3 regions of the Paenibacillus sp. JMULE4 genome follow, and region 2 is predicted to be linked to each of the others. Evidence: riboswitches for the same ligand, from Rfam matches in the RefSeq annotation. Region 2 holds a riboswitch; each other region holds the start of a gene.

The links. A riboswitch is a leader RNA that binds a small molecule or an ion and turns the genes downstream of it on or off. The one in region 2 is predicted to bind cyclic di-GMP.
Region 1: another riboswitch for cyclic di-GMP. It lies ahead of EXW96_RS07620 (sigma-70 family RNA polymerase sigma factor); the one in region 2 lies ahead of EXW96_RS25430 (haloacid dehalogenase-like hydrolase).
Region 3: another riboswitch for cyclic di-GMP. It lies ahead of EXW96_RS24705 (hypothetical protein); the one in region 2 lies ahead of EXW96_RS25430 (haloacid dehalogenase-like hydrolase).

Annotation. Positions count from the first base shown of each region.
Region 1 is NZ_SGWF01000011.1:496,290-506,847, reverse strand. Features, by position in the region: gene EXW96_RS07650 (LysR family transcriptional regulator) at 1-333, shown strand, start outside; gene EXW96_RS07645 (malate synthase G) at 412-2,595, opposite strand; gene EXW96_RS07640 (IclR family transcriptional regulator) at 2,915-3,664, opposite strand; gene EXW96_RS07635 (DinB family protein) at 4,082-4,546, opposite strand; gene EXW96_RS07630 (amidohydrolase family protein) at 4,587-5,552, opposite strand; gene EXW96_RS07625 (hypothetical protein) at 5,599-5,934, shown strand; gene EXW96_RS07620 (sigma-70 family RNA polymerase sigma factor) at 6,034-6,636, opposite strand; cyclic di-GMP riboswitch class I at 6,810-6,892, opposite strand; gene EXW96_RS07615 (hypothetical protein) at 7,122-7,322, shown strand; gene EXW96_RS07610 (hypothetical protein) at 7,434-7,940, opposite strand; gene EXW96_RS07605 (transposase) at 7,987-8,856, opposite strand; gene EXW96_RS07600 (DUF4183 domain-containing protein) at 9,163-9,552, opposite strand; gene EXW96_RS28280 (DUF4183 domain-containing protein) at 9,669-10,040, opposite strand; gene EXW96_RS07590 (IclR family transcriptional regulator) at 10,428-10,558, shown strand, end outside.
Region 2 is NZ_SGWF01000022.1:37,025-47,582, forward strand. Features, by position in the region: gene EXW96_RS25405 (C40 family peptidase) at 1-738, opposite strand, end outside; gene EXW96_RS25410 (hypothetical protein) at 912-1,592, shown strand; gene EXW96_RS25415 (cytochrome c biogenesis CcdA family protein) at 1,585-2,307, shown strand; gene EXW96_RS25420 (TlpA disulfide reductase family protein) at 2,326-2,883, shown strand; gene EXW96_RS25425 (thioredoxin family protein) at 2,904-3,551, shown strand; cyclic di-GMP riboswitch class I at 3,835-3,924, shown strand; gene EXW96_RS25430 (haloacid dehalogenase-like hydrolase) at 4,075-4,758, shown strand; gene EXW96_RS25435 (sensor histidine kinase) at 4,828-6,255, shown strand; gene EXW96_RS25440 (response regulator) at 6,227-6,865, shown strand; gene EXW96_RS25445 (metal-sensitive transcriptional regulator) at 7,035-7,376, shown strand; gene EXW96_RS25450 (copper ion binding protein) at 7,405-7,605, shown strand; gene EXW96_RS25455 (heavy metal translocating P-type ATPase) at 7,687-10,122, shown strand; gene EXW96_RS25460 (TVP38/TMEM64 family protein) at 10,264-10,558, shown strand, end outside.
Region 3 is NZ_SGWF01000021.1:3,653-14,210, forward strand. Features, by position in the region: gene EXW96_RS24695 (acyl-CoA thioesterase) at 41-577, opposite strand; gene EXW96_RS24700 (HD-GYP domain-containing protein) at 769-1,374, opposite strand; gene EXW96_RS24705 (hypothetical protein) at 1,444-1,650, opposite strand; cyclic di-GMP riboswitch class I at 1,787-1,874, opposite strand; gene EXW96_RS24710 (phosphoenolpyruvate synthase) at 2,148-4,826, shown strand; rRNA gene rrf (5S ribosomal RNA) at 4,864-4,980, opposite strand; rRNA gene EXW96_RS24720 (23S ribosomal RNA) at 5,054-7,966, opposite strand; rRNA gene EXW96_RS24725 (16S ribosomal RNA) at 8,190-9,740, opposite strand; gene EXW96_RS24730 (XdhC family protein) at 10,288-10,558, opposite strand, start outside.

The DNA of each region.
Region 1 (10,558 bases), on a different contig from region 2:
ACCGGACAATTAGCGGAAATCCCGCTTCTCCTGCTGTCCTCGGAAAGCAGCACCAGACTATTCGTGGAGCAGTGGCTGCACGCACAGGGCTATAAGGTTGAGGCGGACATAGAATTGAACAGTATGGAGATGCTGGTTGAGCTGGCCCGGCGCGGCTACGGCACCGCCTTCGTGACCCGGTCCTTTGTCCAGCAAGAACTGGATGCCGGACAGCTGTTCGAGCTGCAAACGGTCGAGCCGATCCCGCCCCGTGCCGTTGGAATAGCCATGCTGCGCGAACATTCCCCGTCTCTCATTGCCGCACGGTTTATGGAGCTGCTTACGGCTTCTTGATTCGCTCGCGCCGCTGTACACAACAAATCCCGACCATTCAACAAATGAATGATCGGGATCACGTTAACGATTTATAAATCAAGCGTTCTGTACAGCGATCTTCGCCTTAAATTCTTTGCGGCGGCGGTGCAGGATCGGCTCCGTATAACCGCTTGGCTGGTCGTATCCTTTAAACACCAGCTCGCAGGCAGCCTGAAATGCCACGGAGTGTTCAAAGTCGGCAGCCATCGGACGGTATGCAGGATCACCGGCATTCTGCTCATCCACCACCTTGGCCATACGCTGCATGGTCTCTACGATCTGCTCCTTCGTACAAATCCCGTGGTGCAGCCAGTTAGCCATGTGTTGACTGGAAATGCGCAGGGTGGCACGATCCTCCATCAGCCCCACGTTATTAATATCCGGTACCTTGGAGCAGCCAATCCCCTGCTCTACCCAGCGAACTACATAGCCCAGAATCCCTTGTGCATTATTGTCCAGCTCCTGCTGAATTTCTTCAGGGCTCCATTCGGGGTTTTCGGCTACGGGAATGACCAAAATATCATCCCGGAAATCTTTAATCGCTTGCTTCAATTGATTTTGAACTTCCGTTACATTCACTTGATGGTAATGGAGGGCATGCAGGGTAGCCGCTGTAGGGGAAGGCACCCACGCCGTATTGCAGCCGGCCTGCAGCTGGCCGATTTTTTGCTGCAGCATATCCTTCATCAGGTCCGGCATGGCCCACATCCCTTTGCCAATCTGGGCACGGCCCTGTAATCCGGTTGCCAGTCCGATGCTCACATTCGATTTCTCGTAGCTTTGCAGCCACCGGGATGATTTCATCGCGTTTTTCCGAATCATAGGTCCCGCTTCCAGCGAAGTATGAATTTCGTCTCCCGTACGGTCCAAAAACCCGGTATTGATAAACACAACGCGATCCTTTACTTCGTGAATACACGCTTTCAGGTTTAGAGACGTGCGGCGCTCCTCGTCCATCACCCCGATTTTCAGCGTATTGCGTTCCAAATCGAGCAGATCTTCCACACGGTCAAAAAGCTCATTGGCAAATGCCACTTCCTCGGACCCGTGCATTTTCGGTTTGACAATATAGATGGAGCCCTGGAGCGAATTCCGGTACAGGCTGTTTCTTAAAAGATCATGCTTGCCGATGAGACCCGTTACAACCGCGTCCAAAATCCCTTCGGGAATCTCCTCGCCATTGCGGTCCAGGATCGCATCAATCGTCATCAAGTGTCCTACGTTACGGACAAACAACAGGGAACGGCCGGGCAAGGTGAATTCCTCTCCTGCAGGAGACGTATATGACCGGTCGGGATTGAGCGTCCGTGTGACGGTTTTATTTCCTTTCGGGAAGGTAGCGGACAAGCTCCCCTTCATCAGCCCCAGCCAATTGCCGTATACCAATACCTTGTCCTCGGCGTCGACAGCGGCAACCGAGTCTTCACAATCCATGATCGTCGTTAACGCAGCTTCCAGGAGAATGTCTTTCACGCCGGCCTGATCGGTTCGGCCGATAGGATGGTTACGGTCGATTTGAATCTCAAAATGCAGCCCGTTATTTTGAAGCAATACGGCCGAAGGGTCCTCGGGACTTCCCTGATACCCCACAAGCTTGGAAGCATCCTGGAGTCCGGTAGTCTCTCCGCTGCGAAGCGAAACGGCCAATTGCCCCTCAACGATCGAATACCGGACGGCTTCCCGATGTGAAGACTTTGCTAACGGAGCCGCTTGATCGAGAAAATCTCTGGCGTAGGCGATGACCTTCTCGCCACGAACCGGGTTGTAATCCGCTGTACGCTGAGCTCCTCCTTCATCATCAATCGCATCCGTTCCGTACAGAGCGTCGTACAGGCTTCCCCAGCGCGCGTTCGCGGCGTTAAGCGCATATCTGGCATTATTGACCGGCACAACCAGCTGCGGACCCGCCTGCCGCGCAATTTCATCGTCGACCTTTTGGGTGGTAATCTGAAAATCCTCTGCTTCCGGCTCCAGATAACCGATTTCCTGCAAAAACGCCTTGTATTTTTCGAATTCAAACCCTGCTTTATGTTCCTTATGCCATTCATTTATCAATCGCTGGATTTCATCACGTTTTTTCAATAACGCCTTGTTTTTGGGTGCCAAATCATGGATCAAGGATTCAAAACCGGACCAGAACCGCTCCTGATCCACCCCGCTGCCGGGTAAAGCTTCGGAATTAATAAAGTGATAAAGGGCCGGAGCAACTTGAAGATTTCCTGTTTTCACATATTGTACCATCATTCATTCTCCTTTATTTATCAAATGATTGATTAGCTCTCACTTGAATCCTCGGCCTTCCAACGGCTCGTGAAGATCTCTCCCGTCGATTCACGAACGAAATCGTTTGCAGCTGTGCCTTGTCAAATCCCGGCATCATCACTATCCGCCCTCCTTGTTCATTATTTTGAACAACGTTCTTTATTTAGCCTTGACATTATCTTCCCACAGTTTTTAGTTTGTGTCAATGAGTTTTCGGCAAAAAAAACAATCATCCCTTTCCCTCTCTGGCTTGGGATCGGAATGATTGTCAGACTGTGGCTTGATCTGATCATTCATCTTACATACTTGTTGACAACCGCTGCCCTAATGCGCGAATTTCACGGATCGCCTCTTCTCTCTTTCCTTCCCAGTGATGGATGGGCATGGAGCAGCTGACCGCCGCGATAATCTCGCCGCTGCGGCGGCGAACGGGTGCAGCCACACAGCAAAATCCCATTACCCCCTCCTGAATGTCCAAGGAATATCCGTTGCGGCGGACCGTTTCCAGCTCCTGCAGGAACGCCTCCCGGGAGCCGATGGTATGCACGGTAACTTTATGCAGCGTTTCCTGCGGAAATATGCGGCGGACCTGTTCGGCATCCATGTCGGACATCAGAATTTTTCCCAAGCCCGTCGCATGTGCCGGAAACCGGACCCCGGGCCCGGATACCATTTGTACCGGAGACGGCGCTTCTAATTTGGCCAGATACAGTACATCGCTCCCATCTAAGCGAGCCAGCTGAACCGATTCCTGAAGCTTGCGCATCACCGGCTCGGCGGTTCGCCGGAATTCTTCAACAAGGTCGTACTGGCGGAAATAAGCACTCCCGAAATCGCCCAAGGCGCTTCCAAGGGCATAAGTCTCGTTGCGGTCCCGGTGGATCCAATGCAAACGTTCCATGGTCAGAAGAAGAGAGTACAGCGTGCTCTTGCTGATGCCCAAATGCTTGGACAGATCGGACAGCTTCCATTTGTAGGGCTCCTCGGTTAGCAGCGTCAGTACCGCATGCGCCCGATCCAGAGCCGGAACGGCATATTTTTGCTCCATGAGTTCACTTCCTTCGATATAATAAACGTTATTCGGTATTTTGACTTGTATGATGTTAAGCCTATCACGGCTTCGGGCAACAGTCAATGTACTGATCTTGATAACGAATGCCCGGGGCGTGATGGGTGCGGCCGCCGCAGAAGACAGTTTGTGCAACAGGGTAATGCTGTCCCGAAAGAGTCGAATGGGTATGGAACTGCAGAGGGGAAACGTCTGGGGAGATCCGGAGGAATGGTCACCTTTTCTTGGCCGGCATGAACAAGCTTATACACAACAGACATAAAGAAATGAGAAAACTAATCCATTTCAATAAAGGATATGAAGCCGTCTTGGCGGCAGGCCGGCCAATCGTCCGACTCTCTGCACAAAGCCACAAAGCCCGACAGAGGATGCCGCTCCACCGGGCTTTGGTCTCCGTTATCTTTGAGCGACGGCCGCCGCTCGTTTAAGGGCCATGATATAGCCTGCATGCATCGCCTCATGACAGGTGCCAAACAGCAGCGCTTCGTCATGCCGCTTGAAGTCTTTAAACGGAACCGTGATTTGCTGCTCCAGCCTTCCTTGCAGACGCTGCCGGATTTGGCCCGGCTGTTCCTGCAAGAGCTTGATGAGAGACGGCAAATCCGGAGGGGCGGTTTGCCAGTCAGCCGGTTTCGTACCGTTGAGGAACATGTTCATCAACTCCTCCGGTAACCCGAGCGGTTCTCCGATTAAACGGTATGCAAACCTCTCCTGAGTGGTCAATATGTGCCCCAAATGCCAGCGGATGTTGTTGTTGAAGCCTTCCGGTATGATATCCGCCTGACTCTCGGACAATCCGGTAACGAGCTCTAATGTACGGCTTCGATGTAGTTCGATCTGGTTGAAAACGATGTGCTCCATTCGATTCTCCCCCTGAACCGCCAAATTGGATGATGCTTCTTTACCATAGTAACCTGCCGCAGACTGAAGGGCAAGCTGTATCGGAAAGTCGATAGAACGAGCGGGCGTTATCATAAAAAATCTTTTGCTTTAACGCCTCCGGGAATTTGGGCGGGAACGTCAGATCCGGCGCATCATAATCCCAGTGGGGATAGTCTGTCGCGAACATCAGCATCTCGTCCGAGCCCAAATGCCCGATGACCTGAAGCAGATATTCGGCCACCGGCGGCTCCTCCATCGGCTGCGTCGTAAAACGCATATGTCCGCCGATATATTCAGACGGCTTACGCGTTAGGAAAGGCACTTCCTCGCGCAGACGCTTCCAATGCTTATCCAGCCGCCACATCAGCGAAGGCACCCAGGCGAATCCCCCTTCCAGCATCACCGTCCGCAGGTTCGGGAAGCGTTCAAAAACCCCTTCGCATACCATGCTGATCACCTGGCATTGAAATGCCTGCGCCATATTGGTATGGTCCTCGATGTAGTACGAAGGAAACCCGGAGGAGGTCGTTGCGTTACCGCCTAATCCGCCAAAATGAACGGCGATCGGCAGACCGTGGCTTTCCGCCGCTTCATAAATTTTCCAATATTTCCGCCGGCCCATCGGCTCCCGGGTACGCGGCATAATCAGAACCTGGACAAAACCGGGGTGGCCGGCGACCCGGTTGATTTCTTCCACCGATAGTTCGGCATTCTCATACGGGATGACAATGGAAGCGCGCAGCCGCGGCTCCTTATCGAGCCATTCGGCAATCTGCCAGTCGTTGACCGCACGGGCCAGCGCAGCGCCGTATTCGTCGTTAAGCTGCTCCCCGACCCGGTACAGGCAGTTGAGAATGCCGCACTCCAAATTCAAGGGATCAAGCAGCTGCTCCCGCATGAAGTTGAGGTCGGAGCCGGGGATCTGACCGTTAGGAGGCCAGGAGTCCGTCCGCGTTCCGCCCGGATTGCCCTTGGGATAAGGGATATTGTTGGTGAACCCGTGGTAGCGACCACATTACGTTATCGAATCTATGCTGCAATTCAATCACGCGGTTGGTTCCAGCCTCTTTTTGCTCATCGTCCCTTTGATCACACTCGGGTTCGGCTTCATAGGAATGCATCCCATCACAGCGATCACCCTTTTGGCGGAAGCGATGAATCCCCTGGCGTTGGGAATTTCGGCCGAGCACTTGGCCATTGCTTTGGTAGGGGGCGCCGTTATGACGTTTTCCATCGGCCCTTTTAGCGGAACGCTGAATATGTTTTCCGTTATTATCCGACAAGGCACATTTCGAATCGCAGCATGGAACCTTCTATACACCTTAGGTTTTTTTCTCTTTTTGGCACTGGTTCTGCTGGTTATTTAAACGCCCGACCTCCAACGGCAAATGCCCAAAGGAGTTCCTGCTCCCTTGGGCTTGTCTTATGTCCTGTGCCCTGTCCGCCAAAGCACTGCTCCTGCAAAACTATGCATTGTTATAAAGAGCGCTTCTCAATTTCCCTTTAGCCCTTTTCAACGCATTATCGATAGATTTATTACCCACGCCATGCAAGTCAGCTATTTCTTTATAGACCAAACCATCCAGCAAACCCAAAACCGCTGCCCTCTCCAAATGCGTTAAATGCGTTTTTATCAAGTCGAACAACTCATTATTCCTTGCCTTATTCATAAATATTTCTTCCGCCGATGGCGTGAAATGGGGGATGAGTTCATAACGGCTGGTCCTTTCTTGATCGCAGAAAGGACTTTCATCCAACGACACGCTTTGATTTAAAATCTGCTGTTTTTTTCTTAAGGCTGCTTTTACGGCGTTGATGATATAATGCTTGATATGCATCTTCGCGAAACCCGAAAACGCCATTCCTTTGGCGGGGTTATACCTTTTACAAGCGATAAATAACCCGATACATCCGGCTTGATTCATATCTCCCCGCATGAGACCTGGAGCATAATACTTCTTGCTGCAATAATAAATCATCGGAAGATAACGACTTAGCAGAGAGTTGAATGCGCTCTGGTCGCCTTGAATTACACAAGCGGCCAACTCGGCATCCGTGAATTCATCCATAATTGAAGTCATCCTCCTGTTCTTTTGTTGATTTTATTTGCAACCGGATATCATGATCATTGGACGAACCGCCGGAGAGAAGAGAGATTTTCTCTAGCGCTTACGAGGTCGTCCTTTTGGTCTTGAATGTCGGAAATGGATAAAAAAGGACCCCAAAGGGTCCTGTGCTACCCATTGGCAACCCGGCTGTCATAGCTTATGCCTTAGACCCGTGGCTTTGCGTCCTTATCTTTCGATAAGTATGCCTTTATCAATGTCAATATATGAAAACATCTTTCCCGAATAAAAACCGGATAGGGAATTAATACCATGTCCAAAGTAACATGTTATCAAAATAATTGTCAATAAAAACAAATTATCTTTTTAAAATTATACAAATTTCTTATCCGTCATTTGTCCGGCAACAATTAAATAAGACAAGTTGACGGATCTCATTGCCTTATGTAATATAATCGTAATTAAAACAACCCGGGGAGAACCATGACATGGATCAACACATTGAATTGTTAATTGACTTATTCGACAAATATACGGACGAGCAAATCGCCGATTTATCCGACTTTTCTTATGAAGGCCGGAGCATGACCCGGGAGGAGACTCTGGTTGTCGTTTCTACCTTTCGGGCCTCACGCATCGCAAGAGGATATATCAATGGCGGCCGCACAAGACAAAATCAATCCGGCTAGTTTTAATAAACCGGCAAAGGCTGTTCGCAGCTCGTGTCGGTTTATTTTTTAGCATAAAAATGTCAGCTTAGTCAGCAAAAAAAAACTACGGCGGCATGAATAACATACATGTTATTTGAGCCATTGGTTTTCTAAATTTTTAAGATAATTTTGTGGATCGCGTTTAAACCGTTTGCGCATAACACTATCGCTCAACCGGTTATTCCATTTTTCTTTCTGTTTCTTGTAGCTTGTGTAGTCGACCATCCTTAAACGGGCGATTAGGTTTTCCTGTTTAAGTCCATCATCAACGAGCACAACCATCTCACCATTCCGTAAGATGTATTCGTTCCAGTTGCGTAGCCCGGTCATCCGACGGTGTCGTGTCTTCGTAGCTCGGAAGAAGCGTTCCAGATCGTTGTTCGTTCTTGGCACATGATAATGATCGTAGCAAGTGAAGAGTCCCTTCCAGAATCCCTTGCTGTAACTAAGGAGATTGTTAACCATTTCCAGATCATTCTCTTCGGTATAGGAAAGCCGAACCCAATCCAACAGCTTTGTCATTTCCCATTCAACTGTCTTGCTTGTCTTATCCATGCTGGGTTCAAGGATTTCTGCAATGTGACGGATTGGCTTCATCCAGCGAGCGACTTTCTCGTATTGTTGCTGAAGGGAATCGACTTTACTAAATATTCTGAAAACGTTTTGAAGTAGGGTGGCCCCCTTTTTTATCCAAGCATTTTTGAAGGGACGCTTGAATGGCTTGGGCCTGTTCATAGATACGCATACCGGGTAAATCTAATGGAGGATTTCCGTCTTCCAAGAGCAATGCACGTACGGCAGCAACGTAACCCTTCGCGATGCTTGCTTCTTGTGAATCCGACTGTTCGATTTTCCGCTCGACTTCACGAATGCCGCGCATGCTTTTCTTGAGCTCGGTCTTTAACTTTCGATCGACATCAACAACCGGTTTCGCGATGTCTTTTAAATAATGGTACTGGCAATATTGATAAGGCACATCGGGCAAAAGCGTCTCCATCGCTAGACGAATGGATTGCTGTCCATCACTAACAATACCGACGATCGGATAGCCTTGCTCGATGATCGGTTGGATGAGCGTTTGTAACTCGGCAGATGAACCACTTTTCATGTTTTTTGCTATTAAGACAGTACCGCTGAATACTTCACGAATTACATAAAGTGTCTCATTGCCTTTCTCTGGCTGGACGCCATCCATAGACAAGATAATACCGCCGTTTTGTTCTGTGACTTCAGCCAGCACTTTCTTCGTATGTTCAGTAAGACTAGCAGCAAGCAATGTTTGATACCGTTCATACAGATTTTGTGCGCTCCGTTCGGATGTCTGAACACCTCTCGCGTTCAATTCATCCGCAATCTCCTTGCGGGTCATATGCCGTTTGAAGCGAAGTTCACCAACTAGGCAAACAACGTCGAAGCCGTAAGGAGAATGCTTCATGCTTATTGCTTCTGCTTCCGCCGATTTGTAGTATACACCTGGCTTCGGGCAATCTGGATTTTCGCAATGGTAGGCCATGCTCCAAACGTGAACGACTTCTTTCAATGTGGCGATTTTCTTATTCCATGCTGTATGTGAACGACGTAATTTCTGTTGGCAGTGAGGACAATTCTTATGTTCAGGTCTAAAGTATATTCTCCGTTGTGGACGCAGACGGTTTTTGGAAAGCAATGCGGGTCAACTCCTTTGGAAATTTTGACCGTAATTACTTCGACAAACCGTTAGGAAGATCCTGTTAGTTATTCATGCCGCCGTAGAAAAAAAACACTCCGCGGAGTGCTATAAAATTATTGTTGATCTTCCGTTCATATAACCGATCGGGAATTAGGTTATAACCGTTGTAGTGGAAGTAGATGAAGGGGCGAAATTGACCACTTCCAATACTACGGGAGTAGTCGCCTCAATAGGTTCGGATCCTACCGGTACTTCAATCTCAAGCTGTCCTGCCGCGCCATCCGTATACGTCACCAGGTTGTTCATTACTAAAATACCATTGACAAACACATTGACGTAACTATTGTTCGTAGCGAGTGCCGGCAGCGAGGTAGCAGCTACACCAGCATCGGTCTCAAAATCTCCTACAGCAATCGTCAATGTATTTCCGGCTGTTACCTGTGCCGCGACTTCATAAAAAAACCGCTCCACCGTAGGTACTGTTTCCGTCGTTGTTGTCGTAGTCGCCGAAGCAAAAATTTTCAAAATTCTCAGTGCCATTTCCTCACCTCCCATTCTATGATTATTATATTTCTACTTATCATAAATTTCTTAGATTAATGACCCATTTATTAGAAATCGGGCGCAGGCATGTGGATCATCGTTTAAATCACCCTTTAGTGAATCCGTTTGATCGAGAAGCCTACCGCTTCTAAAATGATTAAAGTACTTGCGTAAATCACTTCTTCATTGGAATATATCGTTAAAGCATTGGGGTTTACGTTATATATCTTTCCTTCTTGTAATACGGCATTCACATATAAATTATAATACCCCTCATCGCCCAGCTCTACGAATTCGTTTACTGGTTCCCCATCATCGTTAATAAATCGATTGGCGGGAATCATTTGGGTATTGGAAAGATCGATGTCTGTATCCGCTACGAAAAAGTATCTCCTTACATCAGGTATGATACGAATGGAAGCGTCCCCCGGAGGACCTTGCTGTCCAGGTGGCCCCTGCTGTCCGGGCGGACCCTGTTTATACACGATTCTTGTTACGATGATCTTTTTCTTGCACTTCCTTTTTCTTTTCCGGCAAGGAACCTTTTGGTTTCGCCTTATCCTTTTTTTCCTTTCCGGCACACAAACAACCGCACTTCTACGTTTACCATGTTTTTTAAATTGTCGTTTGTCGGTATAGTCCAATAAACGCTCCTCCCTCCTCCCTTAAAGCAGTTCGAAAGTATTTTGCTTTATTTTATGTGAAAATGTTACGGAAAGGATGGGTTCTTAACCACGATGGCCTTATAAGTAAAAAATGGACCAATGGTACAGGCAACGGCATAGCTTATAGTTGTATAAAAATAAAATGGATTGTATAATTCATATAATGGATTCAATATTTGTTATAACGATGGGGAGGACTATCTTATCATGCGTGATGTCAACGTAAATTCCGTTCGGGCCATCGATCGGGCTATTGATTTATTAAATGTGTTTTCTGTAGAGCACCCCGTTCTAACAATCGATGAGATCGTAGCCAAGACCAAATTGCCGAAAACAAC
Region 2 (10,558 bases):
GAACACAAACCGATATTCCCAGTGCTTGCCTTCAATGCTATCGATTCTTACCCCGCCGGATTTCACGGAATACGTATGCAAAATCTTGCCATTCCCCAAGTAAATGCCGTTATGCGTGATTCGTTGTGCGGATTTGTCGATTCCGGAATAATTGGAACTTTTGCTTCCTTTATACGACATAAAGAACATGATGTCTCCTGGTTTCAAGTCTCGCCAATTCGTTGTTGTTTTTCCAATTTTTTTTACATATTCGGCTTGTGTCCGGGAATTGCCGGGAAGAATGATGCCGGCCCCGTCTTTAAACGCTTGTCGAACAAAGTCCGAGCAGTCGAAAGTCCTGGTATTGGAGCGGCTGGAACCAAATTCGTAAGGCGTTCCCAAATATTTTATACCGGCTTCAATCACGTTTTTGGCTGTGCCGGCAGCAGTTTGTGCGGTTTCACCGGAAGAGGCGCCTCCCACTGATATGTACCGGCTCTGTGTTGTGACATAACCGGTTTGCCCCTGGCCATCCTTGATTTTGTACCAATAGGGGTTCACCCGTTCCAAAATATTCACATGTTCACCTGCCTGCAAATAACGAATGCGCTCGCTGCTTAGGGAAGGCTTGTCCCGAAAATTGACACTTTTCACGATGACGGCATCACCCTTGGCCGCCGAAGCGGAGTCTTGTCCCAATGAAATCGTTCCGGCAATAAAAGTCGTTACAAACAGTGCCATAGCCAGTTTTTTCTTCATCAACTGCAATTCCTCCTTGTGGATTTGGATAATTCCCGCGGCGGAAAATATCGGCTCGCGGTCTAATCCAAGCCTATCACAGGAGATGCAGTGAACCTGGATGTACATTTTTCCAATCGCTTAATCATTTCTTTAAAAAGAAGCGTTATCCTCATCTGCAAGGAGGTGGGGGTTTGCGCAGCATTCAAATCGGTTCTTTTGTCTTGAACGGACAACTGATTTTGTATTTCAGTTTTGGGGCGGCGGGCTGGTTGATGTTACAATATCGGCTCCGAAACATGCCGGAGCGGGGGTTGATCTTGTCCTGCGTATCAAACGCATTCTGGCTGTGGCTGATCGTCTGGAAAGCGAGCTACCTGCTCTTTCATCCGGTTGAAGCCATCCAACAGCCTGTTTCTTTCATCTATTTCGATGGCGGGGAACGCGGGAAATGGATGGCAAGCCTGGTTGCCGCGGTCTATATTTGGCAGAAGGCTTTGAAGCAAAACATTCCTTTAAAAATGTGGGTCGACATTTTCATCACGTATGCATTCGCGGGTTGGTCGGCCTGCCAAGTGTTGTTATTCATGATCGGGGAGGAGCCGGCCTGGTTTCATGCGGCAAGCGCCGGATTAACAGCGGTTCTTTTCATGTCTTTCTTGTTTTCTTCAAGAGGATCCGATTCGCCAATAGGACTTGCATACGCCATTTGGTTCTCGATTGGACATGCGATGCTATGGTTTCTGGTCCCCGATCGTCCGATGTGGCTTTTGTCCTTCAGTAAACAGCAGTTGATTTTTCTGCTCGTTGCCACGGGTTTGACCGGATGGGCCTGGTTGGACGAGAAGGTGAAAAAAGGAGGTTCTCATGGATAATATTTCGGTTTTCGCAGCCTTTGCCGCGGGGATGCTATCCTTTTTATCCCCTTGCGTCTTTCCGCTCATTCCCGCTTACGTTTCCCATTTGACGGGCTCGTCCTTTCAAGATGGCAAACTGGTCGTGCATCGGGGGAAACTGATTGTTCAGTCTCTTAGTTTTATTGTGGGTTTTAGTCTCGTTTTCATCGCGATGGGGGCTTCGGCAAGCTTTATTGGCCGCTTCTTTGCCCAGGAACGCGATTTGATCCAAGAAATAAGCGGTCTGTTGATTATTGTGTTTGGTCTGCAAATGGCCGGATTATTAAATCTCCGGCTGTTGATGTCCGGTAAAACATGGGAAATCAAAACGAACAGGAGCCGCGGCGCAATCCGTTCGCTGCTTACCGGCGTGGCTTTTGGCGCCGGCTGGAGCCCCTGTGTAGGGTTGGCGTTGTCATCTATTTTGCTTCTGGCCGGGTCTGCCGAAACGCTGTGGAACGGGGTTGGGTTGTTGGCCGTGTATTCCCTCGGATTGGGTATTCCGTTTTTACTGATTTCATGGTTGCTGACGTATTCGCTGCAGTTCATGAAAAAAATGAACAGATGGATACCTCTCCTGTCCAAACTGAATGGCTGGCTGCTCATTGGGCTGGGGTTTCTGTTGTTTACCGGGCAATTGCAGAAGATCAGCGCCTGGCTATCCCAATATACGTTTTGGGAGATCAACTTTTAACGAGTGGAGATGAAACGGATGAAAAAAAGCATGATCGCTGTTCTGGTTTTGATAGGGCTCGTCGTTTATGGCGGATACGATTATTTTCACAAGTCTTCTTCAGAAACCGGAAAAATTGCGGAATCGGGGGAAGCAAACCTGGAGACGGGCATTCTGAAGGGGCAGCTTGCGCCGGAATTTTCGCTTACGGATTTGCAAGGGAATCCTGTTCACCTGTCTGATTTTAAGGGCAAGAAAGTGCTGGTCAATTTTTGGGCGACATGGTGTCCGCCGTGTCGGGTGGAAATGCCCCATATGCAAAAATTTTATGAGGATTACCAATCGAAAGACGTTGTGATTTTGGGTGTTAACCTGACACCTACCGAGGAAAATCCGGATAACGTACAAGCATTTGTGAAAGAGCAACAGCTCACGTTCCCCATCGTTCTGGACAAGGAAGGAGACGTCATGCAAACCTATCAGGTTGTCGCCTATCCCACGACATTCTTGCTGGACTCGGACGGAGTGATTCGGGAAAAGTTTCAGGGCGCGATTAATTACGACATTATGAAAGAAGCTGTTTCCAATATCAAATAAGACGGGAGAGGTTATGCCGCATGAGTCAATCGGTTAAAAAATTGATTTTGTTAACACTATCCGCTTGTCCGATGGGCCGCTCCATGAATACGGTCATCGGAGAATTGCTTGCCTGCAAAAAAGAGCTTGCATATGAAGTCGTCTATGTGGATGTTGACCATGAAACGACCAATCGATATCGCATTAAGATGAATCCCACCACGCTCTTTTTGGATGACAGCGGCGTTGAATTGTACCGTATTGAAGGTTTTAAAGAAACGGAAGAGGTATGGAACTTGATTAGACAGATAGAAGAAGGATCGCTGCGATCGGAAGCGCCGCGGGAAGAAAACCGGGAGACTACCGAAACTTACACGATCTATTTGTTCCAAAACGGCAACGCCGTTCCGGTGGAGACAACGGTGATCAACAAGACTTCCGTTAAAGCGCCAAGAATAACAACGATTCAACAATTGTTGCGCACCCGGCCTGAAGGATTTGACAATCCGTTTCCGGCAGACACTTCGCTTGAGCGGGTTTCCTTTCATCATGATTCTTGCGTCGTAACGCTCCGTTCGACAAATGAAGTGAGCATGGAAGAAACCGATCGGATGAAGACGTTGCTCAATCGTACCTTGGCGGCCTATGGAATTACCGATATCAAATTGGAATGGACGATTTCTCGTTAGCCAATCATGTAAGCAAAGAAGGTTTAAAAGCCTTTTATTATTCCAATGTCGGGTTACCATGGCAAATATCACTCAATTCTGCACTCATCGGTGGAGTTGAAATAGACGTGTCGCTAGATGTCACGATAATCTACCAAATATGATTTGAGAACAAAGACTATCTGGGCCTGAGGAAAAAAGTACTAAACTCTTTCAAGCGATTATTCGACAAATTCAAAAATTTCCCATTTTGGTTCTTGCCTGTTCCACAACCTGGTAATATAATAATAGGTAATAAGTCTGACTTGGATAATGGCAAACCTGTTCGAAAGGCAGGGACGCAAAGCCACGGGTCTTCTGCATAATATTATGCAATGATAGCCGGGTTACCCTACAGTCATCCAGAAGATACTACGTGTTTGGGGTAGTGTCTTTTTTGTTTTTTAGAAAAAATTGACGAAAGGAAGTGATCGTCTTCGATATGTCCTGGGATTAATGTGAGATCGAGGTCTTAGGAAATTCAAACTAACTGAGGGGAGATGTAATGAAGCACAGTAGAGATTTTTCGCAGTTTGACGGAATATTGGCCAATGGGGTGAATCATGCGGTTATTGATGTCGACAATACGATTACCAAAAGCAACATCGTACAGTTTTACTTGTTCATCAAGAGAGAACGCCTGAAGAACCGGCTGCTATGGTGGCTGTTTCTTGTTTACTGCTTGGCTGCGGCTCCATTCTATCTTGCAGTGGATCGTTTGTCGAGAGATTGGTTTAATCACGTATTTGTGCAAAGAAAGTTCGGGAAGTACGCCTATGAACAGCTAGAGAAATACGCTCAAAGGTATTTTGAAGAAATGCTCAAGAGGCAATTTATCGTTCCTGTGCACGATCTCATCTTTTATTTGAAGGAAAAAGGAGTTCAGGTCACGTTGTTGTCAACCAATTTCGATTTGATCGTAAAGCATTACGGAGCGTATTTTCAGGTTCCCTATGTATGTTTGCCCGTCGTTAAACAGGATTCGAGGATTCGAATCGACTTTTCTCAGCTGAAAGGATTTAAGCGCAATTACATCCAACGCTTGAATCCTGCAATGACGATGGCGATTGGAGATTCCAAGTACGATCTGCCGATGCTGGAGCATGTCCATTACCCGATCATCGTGGCAAACAAGAAAAAGAAATGGATGAAGTCGATACAGAGGGAGGCTGTCTTGATTCGAGCATAATTGAAGCCTCTGTCCACGACGGCGCTCCTCTTTAATCGGTAGTCAAAACGATTAAAGGAGTTGGACCGAATGGTCTTTGTACTCATTGCATTGTGGACGATTGCAGCCATTTTGCTGATTATCAATCCCAAAAATGAACCGACACGCTGGGCGGCATTTACCGCATTTACAGGCGGTGGCGGGGGATTGTCGCGCGCGGTAACCGAAACGATCTTGCCCTATCTGGAGCAGTATCAAATCTCTACGCCTTCCCTTGAAGCATTCTTATTAAAGATGCACATGTTCGGCTCGTTTATGAATCATAATGGACTTCCTTATTGTTTTTTGATGTTCGCCGTCAGCTACTCCGGGTTATTCCGCCGTAAAAAGAAAATGATCCTCGCAGGGGTGCTTCCCATCCCGATCATCGGGATGCTTTTCCTCACGTCGTTCACTCCCCCGATCCAGCATAACTTTCAAGCGCTGTTTTTTTGGTGCGTACCTTATCTGATCGTTGGTCTTATCCTGTTAACATACAGTTTTATGAAAGAGAAGAATCCGAAACGGAAAAGAAGCCGTTTATTTTCCAATATTGTTGCATTTCCCCCGATCCTGTTTCAAATCGTGGCGAACTATACATTAAAGGCGTTTTTCGATGTTCAGGAAGTATGGCGGTTTATGCCGTTTGTGATTACGATTCTGCTGGTAACATTTTTGCTCCTCGGCATCAAATATGGCGTACTCGGCGTCCGGATAAAGTTCGAAAAGGACCGGTTGGACGGTACGATGCGCGCCATCTCGTACGGGACAAGCATATTGAACCACACGATTAAAAATGAGGTCGGAAAAATCCGGATTGTCGCCGATCAGATTCGAAATCTGGCAGCTTCGTCTCATCAGGAGAAAATTGCGAGCGATGCAGCCGTTGTGCTTGATTCGACCAAGCATATGCTGGATATGGTGACGCGCATTCAAAACCGGACGCAAGATATCATGCTGAAAGAGGGGATTCATGAGGTAACGGACATCCTAAGCCGCGCGCTTTCGATGACGAAAGTGTTCTTGGAAAAGCGGAGCGTTCAGGTTCATACGGATGTTGATAATAAGGCGATTTATCTACTCTGCGATCCGGTTCATCTTCAGGAAACGTTCCACAATATCATCGTCAACGCGGCCGAAGCGATGGAGCCGGGAGGAATGTTGTTCATTTCGGTATGCGAAACGCGGAAGCATCTTACGATCGTCTTTAAGGATAACGGAAAGGGAATATCACAAGACGAGCTTACCTATTTGTTCGATCCATTTTATTCAACCAAACATCGCAAGCAAAACTTCGGTCTCGGATTGACGTACTGCTACAATGTTATTCAGCAGCATGACGGATCGATCGATATTCAAAGCGAATTGAATGTCGGGACGTCGGTCGTAATTCAAATTCCACACAAAAGGATTCGATCCCATTCGCTTCCGTTAACCGAGGTGAGGGACATTGGATCAAATCAAGGTTATGTTGGTTGAGGATGATGCCGTCTGGCGTGACCAACTCACAAGTTTCCTGAGCCGCGAGCATGATCTTGTCGTCGTCGGTTCGGCGGCGAACAGGGAGGATGCGGTTCATCTCGCCAGGCTTAGTGACGCGCATGTTGTGCTCATGGACCTTATTTTATCCGATAATGGGTATGACGGACTTGAAGCGGCCATGGATATTTTGGAAATAAAGCAAACCAAGATCATTATGCTGACCGGCATCGACGAGGAAGAGGCAATTATGGATACGTATGCGGCAGGGGCAGTCAATTATGTAACGAAGGCCCACTTCGAAGATATTCCCTGCGCTATTCGCGCTGCCTACAATAATTTGAATTACATTCATCCGGATTCGGCTGGTGTGCTGGTGAAGGAATTTCGGCGGATGAAAAGAGAGCAACGTAGTAAGCAGTTAACCTCAGCCGAGCAGGAAATATTAAGGTTCATTCATAAAGGGTACAAGCAATCAAATATTCAAAGCAAACTGCATGCAACTGAAAGCACCATAAAAAAGCATGTGAATCGTATTCTGAAGAAGCTGGGAACCCGCTCCAGCCGTGAAGCTGCCCGAAAAGCCAAGCGTCTTGGGATAATTGATTAGAATCTCAAAGCAAACAGTCCGGCTTTTAATGGAAGACCGGGCTGTTTTTCTGTCCTACAAACATTAAGCTTCTTCTTGAGTTAAAGACGAACAAATTCATTTGACTAGAATAATTTCATCTTGACATACCCTAAGGGGGTATAGTATATTTGTTGTGGGGTGATAAGTCGTGGCGAACCAAGAGGAATTGCTACCGGATGAAGCTGACCGTTCTTGTTGTTCTCCAGAAAGCGAAAGGAAAAGCCATCATTCGGACAAAATGAAGAACAACTTGATATCCCGTTTGAACCGTATCGAAGGCCAAATTCGCGGAGTTAAAGGGATGATTGAGAAGGATACTTATTGTGACGATGTACTGAACCAGATCGCGGCCATTCAGTCAGCCTTAAACAGCGTTGGCAAGCTTTTGCTTGAAGGACACATGAAAAGTTGTGTCGTGGAACGCATCCAGGCCGGAGAACATGAAGTCATTGACGAATTGTTGATTACGGTTAATAAATTAATGAAATAATGAAATCATAAATATCGGAGGGATTTGTATGAAACAAGCAACACTTAAAGTGAACGGTATGTCCTGCCAACACTGTGTCAATTCCATTGAGAAAGCCTTAAAAGAAATAGGTGCGTCGGCTCGTGTTGATCTGAAAGGCAACTCGGTTACTGTAGAATACGATGAAAATAAATTATCCTTGGATGCCGTGAAGGAAGCCATTGAAGAACAAGGCTACGAGGTTGCCTAACAGGCATGGGGGGTCACTAGCTGGTGGCCTTTCTTTTTATTATTATAAATACCCTATAGGGGTATGAAAGAGGCGGTTTACATGCAAAACACGGAATCCCCAAAAAAACAGCAAACGACCTTGCAAATATCGGGTATGACTTGTGCCGCATGCGCAAACCGGATTGAGAAAGGATTAAACAAACTGGAAGGTGTATCGGAAGCGACAGTTAACTTTGCTCTCGAGCAGGCGTCCGTTACTTACGATCCGGATAAAGTTAAACTTCCCCAAATCGAGCGGAAAATTCAAGAGATCGGATACGATACCGTCAAAGAAGCCGTTGATTTTGAAATCAGCGGCATGACCTGTGCCGCCTGTGCCGCCCGGATTGAGAAGGGGCTCAGCAAACTGCCCGGAGTGTACAAAGCAACCGTCAATCTGGCACTGGAGACGGCACGAGTAGAATATTCACCTGCTGAGGTGTCCGCTTCGGATATGGTGAGGAAAGTGGAGCAGCTCGGCTACAAAGCAGCGATAAAACAGGAAAAACAAGAGTCTGCAGACCACAGAAAAAAAGAAATCAAGAGACAACAAAAGAAGCTTCTCATTTCCTCCCTTTTGTCACTGCCGCTGTTATGGGCAATGGTCGGTCATTTTTCGTTTACCGCCTGGATCTGGGTGCCCGAATTGTTCATGAATCCGTGGTTTCAATTGCTTCTGGCAACGCCCGTTCAATTTATCGTCGGCCGGCATTTTTATATCGGAGCGTATAAAGCGCTTCGGAATGGCAGCGCCAATATGGATGTTTTGGTGGCGCTCGGCACGTCGGCCGCTTACTTCTATAGTCTTTATTTAACGGTTCAATGGGCCAACCAGGCTGGGGCGCATCATGTGCCTGCTATGTACTACGAGACAAGCGCCGTGCTGATTACGCTCATTGTTCTCGGAAAACTGTTTGAAGCGTTAGCGAAAGGCCGTTCATCGGAAGCCATCAAAACCTTGATGGGATTGCAGGCCAAGACCGCACTTGTCGTTCGCGACGGTCAGGAAGTTTCCATACCGATAGAGGAAGTTGCCGTAGGTGATGTTGTAATCGTGAAACCCGGCGAAAAAGTGCCTGTTGACGGAATCGTGCTTGAAGGTTCATCTTCTGTGGACGAGTCGATGCTGACGGGTGAAAGCATTCCTGTCGGTAAGCGGCAGGGCGATCCGGTGATCGGAGCCACCATCAATAAAAACGGCATGCTCCGCATTGAGGCAACCAAAGTAGGAAAAGAAACCGCGCTTGCGCAAATCATCAAAGTCGTCGAAGAAGCGCAAGGTTCCAAAGCGCCGATTCAACGGATTGCGGACGTGATCTCGGGTATATTCGTTCCCATTGTCGTCGGGATTGCTGTGATCACCTTCCTGGTGTGGTATTTCGGTGTCGAACCCGGTCATTTTTCCGGCGCTTTGGAAAAAGCGATAGCGGTGCTTGTCATCGCTTGTCCGTGCGCGCTCGGATTGGCAACGCCAACCTCCATTATGGCCGGCTCTGGCCGCGCGGCGGAGCTCGGAATTCTGTTCAAAGGCGGAGAACACCTGGAATCGACGCATAAAATTACAACTGTCGTGTTGGATAAAACCGGTACGGTAACGAAAGGCAAACCCGAGCTGACGGATGTTATCGTTTCGGAATTTATCGATGAAAGCCGCTTTCTTGCTTTGGTGGGAGCGGCCGAAAAAAACTCCGAGCATCCGCTTGCGGAAGCGATCGTAGCCGGCGTGCGGGAAAGAAACATCGTTCTGCCGCAAACTGAAGCGTTTGAAGCCGTTCCGGGTTATGGCATTCGGTCGGTCGTCGAAGGCAAAGAGGTTCTGATCGGAACAAGAAAATGGATGGTCAAAAATCAGATCGATGCGGAATCGGCTTTCGCAACGATGAATGCACTTGAGGAATCGGGAAAAACCGCGATGCTTGTTGCCGTTGATGGGCGTTACGCCGGTATCGTAGCGGTGGCTGACACGATCAAAGACACTTCCAGGCGAGCCGTTGCCCGGTTGAAAGAACTCGGCCTCGATGTCGTCATGATCACCGGTGACAACGAACGAACCGCCCGTGCGATTGCAAGGCAGGTCGGGATCGACCGGGTACTGGCGGAAGTGCTGCCCGAAGGCAAAGCGGATGAAGTTAAGAAATTACAGCAATCGGGCAGGAAAGTGGCGATGGTCGGCGACGGCATCAATGACACCCCGGCACTTGCCACAGCCGATATCGGAATGGCCATCGGTACGGGTACCGACGTTGCCATGGAAGCTGCAGATGTGACGCTGATGCGCGGCGACCTGAACAGCATTCCGGATGCTATCTTGATGAGCCGGAAAACAATGCGAAATATTAAACAAAACCTGTTCTGGGCTCTTGCTTATAATGTAGTCGGCATTCCCATCGCAGCAGCAGGATATTTGGCTCCTTGGCTGGCAGGCGCGGCGATGGCGTTCAGTTCGGTTTCGGTCGTACTCAACGCACTCAGGCTGCAGCGAGCCATTGTTAAATAAGGGAGTGAGGGAATTGGCTTATTAAGAAATTTGCCCTCTCACCATCTGGCAATAATAACAGAATTCTCAGGAGAATGCTGAAAGATGATAAAAAAGTGGATTACACTTCTCGGCTACGTGGCGGCCATCATCGTGATCGTCATGAACAAAGGTCCGATCCTTCGTTGGTTGGATGCTGAGAGTGCTAATCATCTTCTACTGCTATTTGGTGCAGCTGTATTATTGGCCCTGATTCCTATTGTCCCTTATGGCGTTGTTGCCGGAATAATGGGGGCCAAATACGGCCCTTTTTGGGGAGGATTCCTGAATGTCATTAGCTCCACCCTTGCAGCCGCTCTGCTATTCTTGTCTGTGAGGACGGTTTTTCAGGAGCAGGGAAGAAGGCTTTTGTCAAAATACAAGCGAATGGACCGGTTTACGGAGTTGATGGAACGGA
Region 3 (10,558 bases), on a different contig from region 2:
CATGATGATTGCACTTCCATCGATTCACTACGGCTCCACTCTAGGAATGATCAGAGCCTGAATCCGATTCCCACGGGAAACTCACCGTGAGGTAGTCCGCAAATTTCTTGCTTTCTTCCCTGCGCAATCGGCGCATCTCGGCGCGATGCACAGCCGTTTCGTGAAGCCTGATCTCCTCTTCCGTTTCCGGTATGACTGCCGGGATGGCAACGGGCTTCTTATTGTCATCGAGCGCCACGAAAGTAAGGAATGACGTCGCGGCAATGGTGCGCTCCCCCGTTTTCAAATCCTCGGTAATCACTTTGACAAAGACCTCCATTGAGCTTCTTCCCGTCCAGGTTACGAAGGATTCCAAGCATACCGAATCTGTTGTTCGAACCGGTGACAAAAAGTCGACAGAATCCGTCGAAGCCGTCACGACGTTTCTGCGGCAGTGCTTGGAAGCCGCGATAGAAGCGATATCATCGATATAGGCCATCAGCTTTCCGCCAAACAGCGTATTGTGATTATTGACATCCGTCGGAAATACTCGGGATGTTTTGTAGCATCTAGATTCCTTGACATATCTTTGTTCCATATACAGTCTGCCGGCTCCTTCATGTTCATGTACATCATCCGTACGCGCATGTACGTTTTGAACACATTATGCAGGCTAACCCAGATGTTGTCAATGCTGTGTCGCTTCCCGTTTGCCCAAATCCGGCGCCGTTGGAGAAAACCGAATGTAAAAAAGCCCCCCGGATTAATCACAGGAGGCATTTGGTATATTCAACCGTAATATTCTTCTCTCCATTTGCCGAAGCTGGAGAATGTCTTTAATTCATGCGACGGGATGCTCAGGAAAACCTGAACAAGGTTTTTGTCAAATTGCTTCCTGCTCTGATACCACAGCTCTTGCTTGGCTTCTTGAACGGATAAACCTTTTCTGTGAGGACCGTCCTGCAGCATGTCATCAAAAGCATCAAGGATAGAGCAAATTCGCGCAAAAGTCGGAATGAACTCACCGCGCAAGCCATAAGGATAACCGGACCCATCCCAGCGTTCGCGGTGGTATTTAATGATTTCAATAATATTCAAATCATGAATTCCTTCTTTTTGCGCCAGATTTGCTCCGAGCACAGGATAACGTTTCATGGTTTCCCACTCTTCTACCGTCATACCTGTTTTCTTTGTAATAATATCCGTTGGAATAAATATCTTGCCAATGTCATGAAGCAGACATCCTACGACCAGACTACGTGTTTGTTCCTGATTGAAATGAAGATAGGATGCCATGATTCTCGCCATTTTGCCAACCCGCATGCAATGTTCGTATGTACTTAACTCTTTCTTCATCAATCTAAAAAGAATGTACAGCAATCGTTCATTTTTCATGACTTACTCCTCCATACCATGAAACTGATCCATGCAGACTTCATGTGAAACCGTCCCGTATGTCAATCGTCAACTGGTCTTTTTTTCCTTTTTTCTTGATAATTCTTTAAAAATAAAATCGATTTCTTCCTTAAGATCGGCTGCCCTTTCAAATTCAAAATTAACGCGAGCCACCTTTAATTCAGCTTTCAGGTTAGTGTAGTGGTGTTTTAATTCCTCATAGGTTTGGTTTCGAATCTCATCCAATCCCATTGCAGGAACTCGGCCAAGATACATTTTCACTCTCTCCTCTCATCAATGATTTCACAAAATACGGACCAACTCATCTACTTAGAGTGACGATGGAAGAATGCTACATAATACGTCCCAAAACCAAAAAATCCCCCGAAATTGGAGGATTGATGATCCGGATTTCGGTAACTGGCTGGCATAGTGTTTATCACACTGAAGCCCCTGTAGCTTTGCGACCCCACTTTTCAATGGGTGTGCCTTTATCACTTTTCAAAGGAGATTAGTTAGAAAAAACTAGATATTAGCTAACAATGTTCGACATATTCAATCAAATTCCTTTTTTATAGTAAAAATTTTCATTTTTATACTATATATTGTGAATGGAAAAGCCTCTCCTCATGTAAACCATCGATTGGAGAACGGCTTTTGCCGGGGGATGGAATAATATGAAAATCAGTAAAAAAATGGTTGACAACTCAGTGACAAGATCAATATATTGGGAACCAAAGCAAGCTGCCATTTCGTATTAAGGAGTTGGAAAAATGCCAACGATAAATGTGCTGAATTTTCAGAGTATTGATAAATCCCATCTGCCGGCTGTGGGCGGAAAAGGAGCCAACCTCGGGGAGTTGACAAGAGCCGGCTTCCCGGTACCGCAGGGTTTTTGCGTGACAACTGCCGCCTACCGCCAATTCATTCAATCCAGCCGGGAGATGAAGGAACTGTTCGATCAGTTGGACCGCGTCAGCCATGAACAATTGGAGCAAATACGTATATTGGGACAGCGTATTCGCGAACATCTCACCTCCCTTTCGATGCCCAACTCTGTAAAATCGGCCATTTCAAAAGCGTGGGAAACCACTGGGAAAGCTCAAGCTTATGCTGTTCGTTCCAGCGCTACGGCTGAGGATCTGCCGACGGCCTCGTTCGCGGGACAGCAGGATACTTATTTGAATGTTTGCGGACTGGAGCAGCTGCTCAACGCCGTACAAAACTGCTGGGCCTCACTGTTTACAGACCGGGCGATCTCGTATCGCGCCAAAAACGGCTTTAACCACCGTTCAGTGTTTATTTCCGTCGTTGTTCAACACATGATTTTCCCGGAGGTGTCCGGAATTATGTTTACGGCGGATCCGGTCACGGGACATCGCGGAACGGTATCGATCGATGCAAGCTTCGGTTTGGGAGAAGCCCTCGTATCCGGTTTGGTTACTGCGGATTTGTATCAGGTGCGTGCAGGTGAAATCGTAAAAAAACAGGTTTCCAAGAAGGAAACAGCCATATATGCCGTGCCGGAAGGAGGAACGGTTGCTCAGCATCTCCCTCCGGAGAAACAGCAGCTGCAGGCTTTAACGGATCATCAAATCATTCAACTGGCAATATTGGGTAAAAAAATTGAAGCTCACTATGCCTCGGAGCAAGATGTGGAGTGGGGTTTTGCCGACGGTCAATTTTATATTCTCCAAAGTCGGCCGATTACATCGTTATATCCGGTACCGCCTGTCTCAGATAATCAATTGCATGTATTTATAAATTTCGGCTACATTCAAATGATGACTGATCCAATGAAACCGCTGGCTATATCCGTTTTGAGCCGCCTTCTTCATTTTATAAAGAAAAATCCTGCTTCATCCGAACCGTACATCCTGCATCATGCAGGGGGAAGAATGTTTGCTGATTTTACCGCTCCTCTTTCTATAAGGCCTGTTCGAAACAGAATGCTAAAAATATTCAAGGGCATGGATGAATCCATAGCGTCAGCTTTGGAGGAAGTCATGAGCCGAGAAGCCTTTCGCCATCGATCCATACCGATAGGCACAATATTACGCACGGTCAGTAAACTGGCGCCGATCATCATTCCCTTGGCATTGAAAGTAATCAATCACCGGTTTGTGCAAGATCCCGCAAAGGCGAACAGAAAGGCCTCCGCCCTTATTGATCGTATCACTCGTGAAACCGGGATCCATGTATTTTCCGCCTCAGGGGCGGACAGGATTCGCGCGATCAGGAAGAGTATCGAGAAAATGCCCAAGGTGATTCCCAGAGTGGCCGTCTATTTTATTGCAGGTGTCCTGGCTTCCGGAACGCTTAAAAAGAAGCTGTACAAAAGGGTGGGGAAAGAACGGGCAGATAGGTTGTTGAATCCATTGTACAAATCTCTTCCCGGCAATGTGACAACCGAATTCGGCTTGGCGTTGGGAGACCTTGCCGATAAGATACGAAAGTATCCCGGCTTAATTGATTATTTGCAGAAAGCAAGCAGCGACCATTTCGATGAAAAATTGGGCGAGATTCCGGGCGGGGATGAATTTAAATTAGAATTGGAGAGCTTTCTTCAGAAATACGGTATGCGGTGTGTGGGTGAAATTGACATCACCAGACCAAGATGGCGCGAGGAGCCTACCCAACTTATCCCTTCCATTATCAGCAATATCAGAACGGCAACGGCCGGGGAGCACAGGAAGAAATTCAGACAAGGCAGGCTTGAAGCCGAGGCGGCGGGAAAAGAAATTGCCGCGCATTTTGGTTTTTGGCAAAAAAGAAGCATATCCCGGTTGATTAAGCTATACCGCCACCTGCTGGGCATGCGCGAGCATCACAAGTTCTGTGTGGTGAAGCTGTTTGACATCTACAAACGCGCGATGATGGAAGAAGCAAACAGACTTGTCGCAAAAGGAGTCCTTCGGCATAAAGACGATGTGTATTATTTAACGCTGGAAGAGCTCATCGCACTGTTGGAAAACCGCTTTTCAGGAGATGTTCCAACCATCGTAGAAGCAAGAGAAAAGCAGCATGAACGGAATCAAAAACTAAAATCTCCCCGGGTGATGACAAGCGAAGGAGAAATCATTTCCGGAAAATTGCGTGATGTGGTGGAAGCGCCGGAGGGCGCGATTGTAGGCACGCCGGTATCCGCAGGTATCGTCGAAGGTGTTGCAAGAGTCGTTCTTAAGCCGGAGGAAGCCAAGCTGAATGCCGGGGAAATTTTAGTCGCTCCCTATACCGATCCCGGATGGACACCGCTGTTTACCTCGGTCGTCGGCCTGATCACGGAAGTAGGCGGTTTGATGACGCACGGATCGGTGATTGCCCGGGAGTATGGCATTCCGGCCGTCGTTGGAATTGAAAAAGCGACCGAACGGATTAAAGACGGCGCTTATATCCGGTTGAACGGAACGAGCGGCTACGTGCAAATATTGGAAGGCACTGACTTTGAGTAAGACATAAAAAAGCCTGCCATAGGCAGGCAGGCTGTTTGCTTGGCGACGTTCTACTCTCCCAGGACCCTGCGGTCCAAGTACCATCGACGCTGGAAGGCTTAACGGTCGTGTTCGGTATGGGTACGCGTGGTTCCCTTCCGCCATCATCACCAAACGTATTCATTTCTCAAGGCTTGCGCCCTGAAAACTGGATCGAAACCAAGCCGCTGATCATCTTCATGTGCTTTTTGGATAAGCCCTCGACCGATTAGTATTCGTCAGCTCCACACGTTGCCGTGCTTCCACCCCGAACCTATCTACCTCGTCGTCTACAAGGGGTCTTACATACTGGGAAATCTCATCTTGAGGGGGGCTTCACGCTTAGATGCTTTCAGCGCTTATCCCTTCCGTACTTGGCTATCCAGCCGTGCCTCTGGCGAGACAACTGGTACACCAGCGGTACGTCCATCCCGGTCCTCTCGTACTAAGGACAGCTCCTCTCAAATTTCCTGCGCCCGCGACAGATAGGGACCGAACTGTCTCACGACGTTCTGAACCCAGCTCGCGTACCGCTTTAATGGGCGAACAGCCCAACCCTTGGGACCTACTTCAGCCCCAGGATGCGATGAGCCGACATCGAGGTGCCAAACCTCCCCGTCGATGTGGACTCTTGGGGGAGATAAGCCTGTTATCCCCAGGGTAGCTTTTATCCGTTGAGCGATGGCCCTTCCATTCGGTACCACCGGATCACTAAGCCCGACTTTCGTCCCTGCTCGACCTGTTTGTCTCGCAGTCAAGCTCCCTTTTGCCTTTGCACTCTGCGAATGATTTCCAACCATTCTGAGGGAACCTTGGGGCGCCTCCGTTACGCTTTAGGAGGCGACCGCCCCAGTCAAACTGCCCACCTGACACTGTCCCCATACCCGCTTAGGGCACCAGGTTAGAACTCCGATACGATCAGGGTGGTATCCCAACGTCGCCTCCACACAAGCTGGCGCTCATGCTTCCCAGGCTCCCACCTATCCTGTACAGATCGTACCAAAGTCCAATATCAAGCTGCAGTAAAGCTCCATGGGGTCTTTCCGTCTTGTCGCGGGTAACCTGCATCTTCACAGGTATTAAAATTTCACCGGATCTCTCGTCGAGACAGCGCCCAAGTCGTTACGCCATTCGTGCGGGTCAGAATTTACCTGACAAGGAATTTCGCTACCTTAGGACCGTTATAGTTACGGCCGCCGTTTACTGGGGCTTCGGTTCACAGCTTCGGTCTTACCCTAACCGCTCCCCTTAACCTTCCAGCACCGGGCAGGCGTCAGCCCGTATACTTCGCCTTGCGGCTTCGCACAGACCTGTGTTTTTGCTAAACAGTCGCTTGGGCCTTTTCACTGCGGCCCCCTCGGGCTATTCACCCTACCGGGGCACCCCTTCTCCCGAAGTTACGGGGTCATTTTGCCGAGTTCCTTAACGAGAGTTCTTCCGCGCGCCTTAGCATTCTCTGCTCGCCTACCTGTGTCGGTTTGCGGTACGGGCACCTTCTCCCTGGCTAGAGGCTTTTCTTGGCAGCCTGAACTCATGACCTTCGGTACTCCAATTTTCCCTCCCCATCACAGCCCAGCCTTTCGATGTGCGGATTTGCCTGCACACCAGCCTCACTGCTTGGACGAGCATCCATCAGCTCGCGTCACTATCCTTCTGCGTCACCCCATCGCTCATAACGGTTCACGGTGGTACAGGAATTTCAACCTGTTGTCCTTCGACTACGCCTTTCGGCCTCGCCTTAGGTCCCGACTTACCCTGAGCGGACGAACCTTCCTCAGGAACCCTTAGGCTTTCGGCGGATCAGATTCTCACTGATCTTTTCGTTACTCATACCGGCATTCTCACTTGTAACCAGTCCACCAGTCCTCACGGTCTGACTTCAACCCGATTACAACGCTCCCCTACTGCCCATTACTGGACCCATAGCTTCGGTGGTGTGTTTAGCCCCGTTACATTTTCGGCGCAGAGTCACTCGACCAGTGAGCTATTACGCACTCTTTGAATGGTGGCTGCTTCTAAGCCAACATCCTGGTTGTCTGCGCAACTCCACATCCTTTCCCACTTAACACACACTTGGGGACCTTAGCTGATGATCTGGGCTGTTTCCCTCTTGACAATGGATCTTAGCACTCACTGTCTGACTCCCGGGATAACGTCTGTGGCATTCAGAGTTTGACTGGACTTGGTAACCCTTGGCGGGCCCCGCACCCAATCAGTGCTTTACCTCCACGACGCATCTCCCGAGGCTAGCCCTAAAGCTATTTCGGGGAGAACCAGCTATCTCCGAGTTCGATTGGAATTTCTCCGCTACCCCCACCTCATCCCCGAATTTTTCAACATTCGTGGGTTCGGGCCTCCAGTGCGTGTTACCGCACCTTCACCCTGGACAGGGGTAGATCACACGGTTTCGGGTCTACGCCTGCAAACTCATTCGCCCTGTTCAGACTCGCTTTCGCTGCGGCTTCGGCTTCTCACCTTAACCTCGCTTGCAAACGTAACTCGCCGGTTCATTCTACAAAAGGCACGCCATCACCCTTTAACGGGCTCTGACTTCTTGTAAGCACACGGTTTCAGGTTCTCTTTCACTCCGCTCCCGCGGTTCTTTTCACCTTTCCCTCACGGTACTGCTTCACTATCGGTCGCCAGGGAGTATTTAGCCTTGGCAGATGGTCCTGCCGGATTCCCACGAGGTTTCACGTGTCTCGCGGTACTCGGGATCCGTCTAGGGCTTTCGCAGAATTTCGGCTACAGGGCTGTTACCTTCTCTGGCCGGCCTTTCCAGACCGCTTCACCTACTCTGCTCAACCCACGTTGACGTCCCACAACCCCAGAGGGCAAGCCCCCTGGTTTGGGCTAATCCGCTTTCGCTCGCCGCTACTGACGGAATCACTTTTGTTTTCTTTTCCTGAGGGTACTTAGATGTTTCAGTTCCCCTCGTCTGCCTCCAATGCAGCTATGTATTCACTGCATGGTACGTATCTATTACGATACGCAGGTTTCCCCATTCGGACATCCCCGGATCAAAGCCTGCTTACGGCTCCCCGAGGCATTTCGTCGTTCGCCACGTCCTTCATCGGCTCCTGGCGCCTAGGCATCCTCCGTGTGCTCTTATTAGCTTAACCAATTCGGTTATTCGGTACCGACACTTACGTATCGGCTGCTGACGATTTCTCACGAAAATCGCAGCGGGATGATTCAGCATTTTGCTTCGTTTCGATATCCAGTTTTCAAGGAACAAACGGTTTTGAAAGGCATTGCACCTTTCAAAACTGAACACGAGTGAGTGCCGTTGCAACTTACGTTGCAGATTTGTCCGCTGACCTACCGTCAGCATGGACTCCATAGAAAGGAGGTGATCCAGCCGCACCTTCCGATACGGCTACCTTGTTACGACTTCACCCCAATCATCTACCCCACCTTCGGCGGCTGGCTCCTTGCGGTTACCCCACCGACTTCGGGTGTTGTAAACTCTCGTGGTGTGACGGGCGGTGTGTACAAGACCCGGGAACGTATTCACCGCGGCATGCTGATCCGCGATTACTAGCAATTCCGACTTCATGCAGGCGAGTTGCAGCCTGCAATCCGAACTGAGACCGGCTTATAAGGATTCGCTCCGGATCGCTCCTTCGCTTCCCGTTGTACCGGCCATTGTAGTACGTGTGTAGCCCAGGTCATAAGGGGCATGATGATTTGACGTCATCCCCACCTTCCTCCGGTTTGTCACCGGCAGTCAACTTAGAGTGCCCAACTTAATGCTGGCAACTAAGCTCAAGGGTTGCGCTCGTTGCGGGACTTAACCCAACATCTCACGACACGAGCTGACGACAACCATGCACCACCTGTCTCCTCTGTCCCGAAGGAAAGGTACATCTCTGTACCGGTCAGAGGGATGTCAAGACCTGGTAAGGTTCTTCGCGTTGCTTCGAATTAAACCACATACTCCACTGCTTGTGCGGGTCCCCGTCAATTCCTTTGAGTTTCACTCTTGCGAGCGTACTCCCCAGGCGGAGTGCTTATTGTGTTGACTTCGGCACCAAGGGTATCGAAACCCCTAACACCTAGCACTCATCGTTTACGGCGTGGACTACCAGGGTATCTAATCCTGTTTGCTCCCCACGCTTTCGCGCCTCAGCGTCAGTTACAGTCCAGAAAGCCGCCTTCGCCACTGGTGTTCCTCCACATCTCTACGCATTTCACCGCTACACGTGGAATTCCGCTTTCCTCTCCTGCACTCAAGCCACCCAGTTTTCGGTGCGATCCGGGGTTGAGCCCCGGGCTTATACACCAAACTTAAGCGGCCGCCTGCGCGCGCTTTACGCCCAATAATTCCGGACAACGCTTGCCCCCTACGTATTACCGCGGCTGCTGGCACGTAGTTAGCCGGGGCTTTCTTCTCAAGTACCGTCACCCTCAGGGCAGTGACTCCCCAAGGCGTTCTTCCTTGGCAACAGAGCTTTACGATCCGAAAACCTTCTTCACTCACGCGGCGTTGCTCCGTCAGACTTGCGTCCATTGCGGAAGATTCCCTACTGCTGCCTCCCGTAGGAGTCTGGGCCGTGTCTCAGTCCCAGTGTGGCCGATCACCCTCTCAGGTCGGCTACGCATCGTCGCCTTGGTGAGCCGTTACCCCACCAACTAGCTAATGCGCCGCAGGCCCATCTGTAAGCCACAGCTTGCACCGTGTTTCTTGATCCCTCCATGCGGAAAAACCACCTATCCGGTCTTAGCTACCGTTTCCGGTAGTTATCCCGGTCTTACAGGCAGGTTGCCTACGTGTTACTCACCCGTCCGCCGCTCCAGGGAAGCTCCCCTAAGGGAGCACCCCTAGCGCTCGACTTGCATGTATTAGGCACGCCGCCAGCGTTCGTCCTGAGCCAGGATCAAACTCTCCAATAAAGTTTAGAGAGAATTGATTGCTCAATTCGTCACTGACTTGTTTTGAAATCTCTTGACGAGACTTCGCACTCACTCGTTGTTCAGTTTTCAAAGGGCAATACTTTATGGTTTCACCGATCCGCTTGTCTCATGCGGCCGGGAAATCAATCTACCATAACTCCGTACCGTTTGGCAACTGTTTTTTATCCAGACTGAGGAACGAATCCTTTCGTCCAGACGCTGATTCAGTTGCAGTATTTTCGGAGTCACGGTTTAATAATCTATCATATTCGATTTCGTTTTGCAAGTCTTTTGTTTTCCATGCTTGGGATCGTCCGCAAGCTCAGAGAAACCGTCTGACTTGTATCCTGTCTGCCTCGCAGCAGCTCAGGATTAGTAATTTATCATACTTACTATCCCGATGCAACAGTTATATTTTCCAACCTAGATATTTGTATCATATTATCCAATGTTTTGGTGCTCGTTCAAAATAAAAAAGCACCGCATAGGTGCTCTGCTCTCGGTTCCGTCGGACGATGCGGCGAATCATGCTCTCCTCCGAGCGCGGCTAAAATGATCCTGGGTGTACGCACACGTCGCTAAGTCCCGAGGCCGTATAATCATTTATATCACTGCATGCAGAGCCTTCGCCCCTTACGGTCACCGGCCTAAGCGTCAAAAGGTTCCGCGATGTCCCTGCCGCCTCACGCAAGAAACCGCCGCTTCTTCTGCGGCGATGTGCCACCAATTCTCCCATGATGCTCAGCGTGATTTCTTCCGGCGTCCCGGCCCCGATATCCAAACCGATGGGGGAAAACAGCCTGTTCAATCTCTCTTGC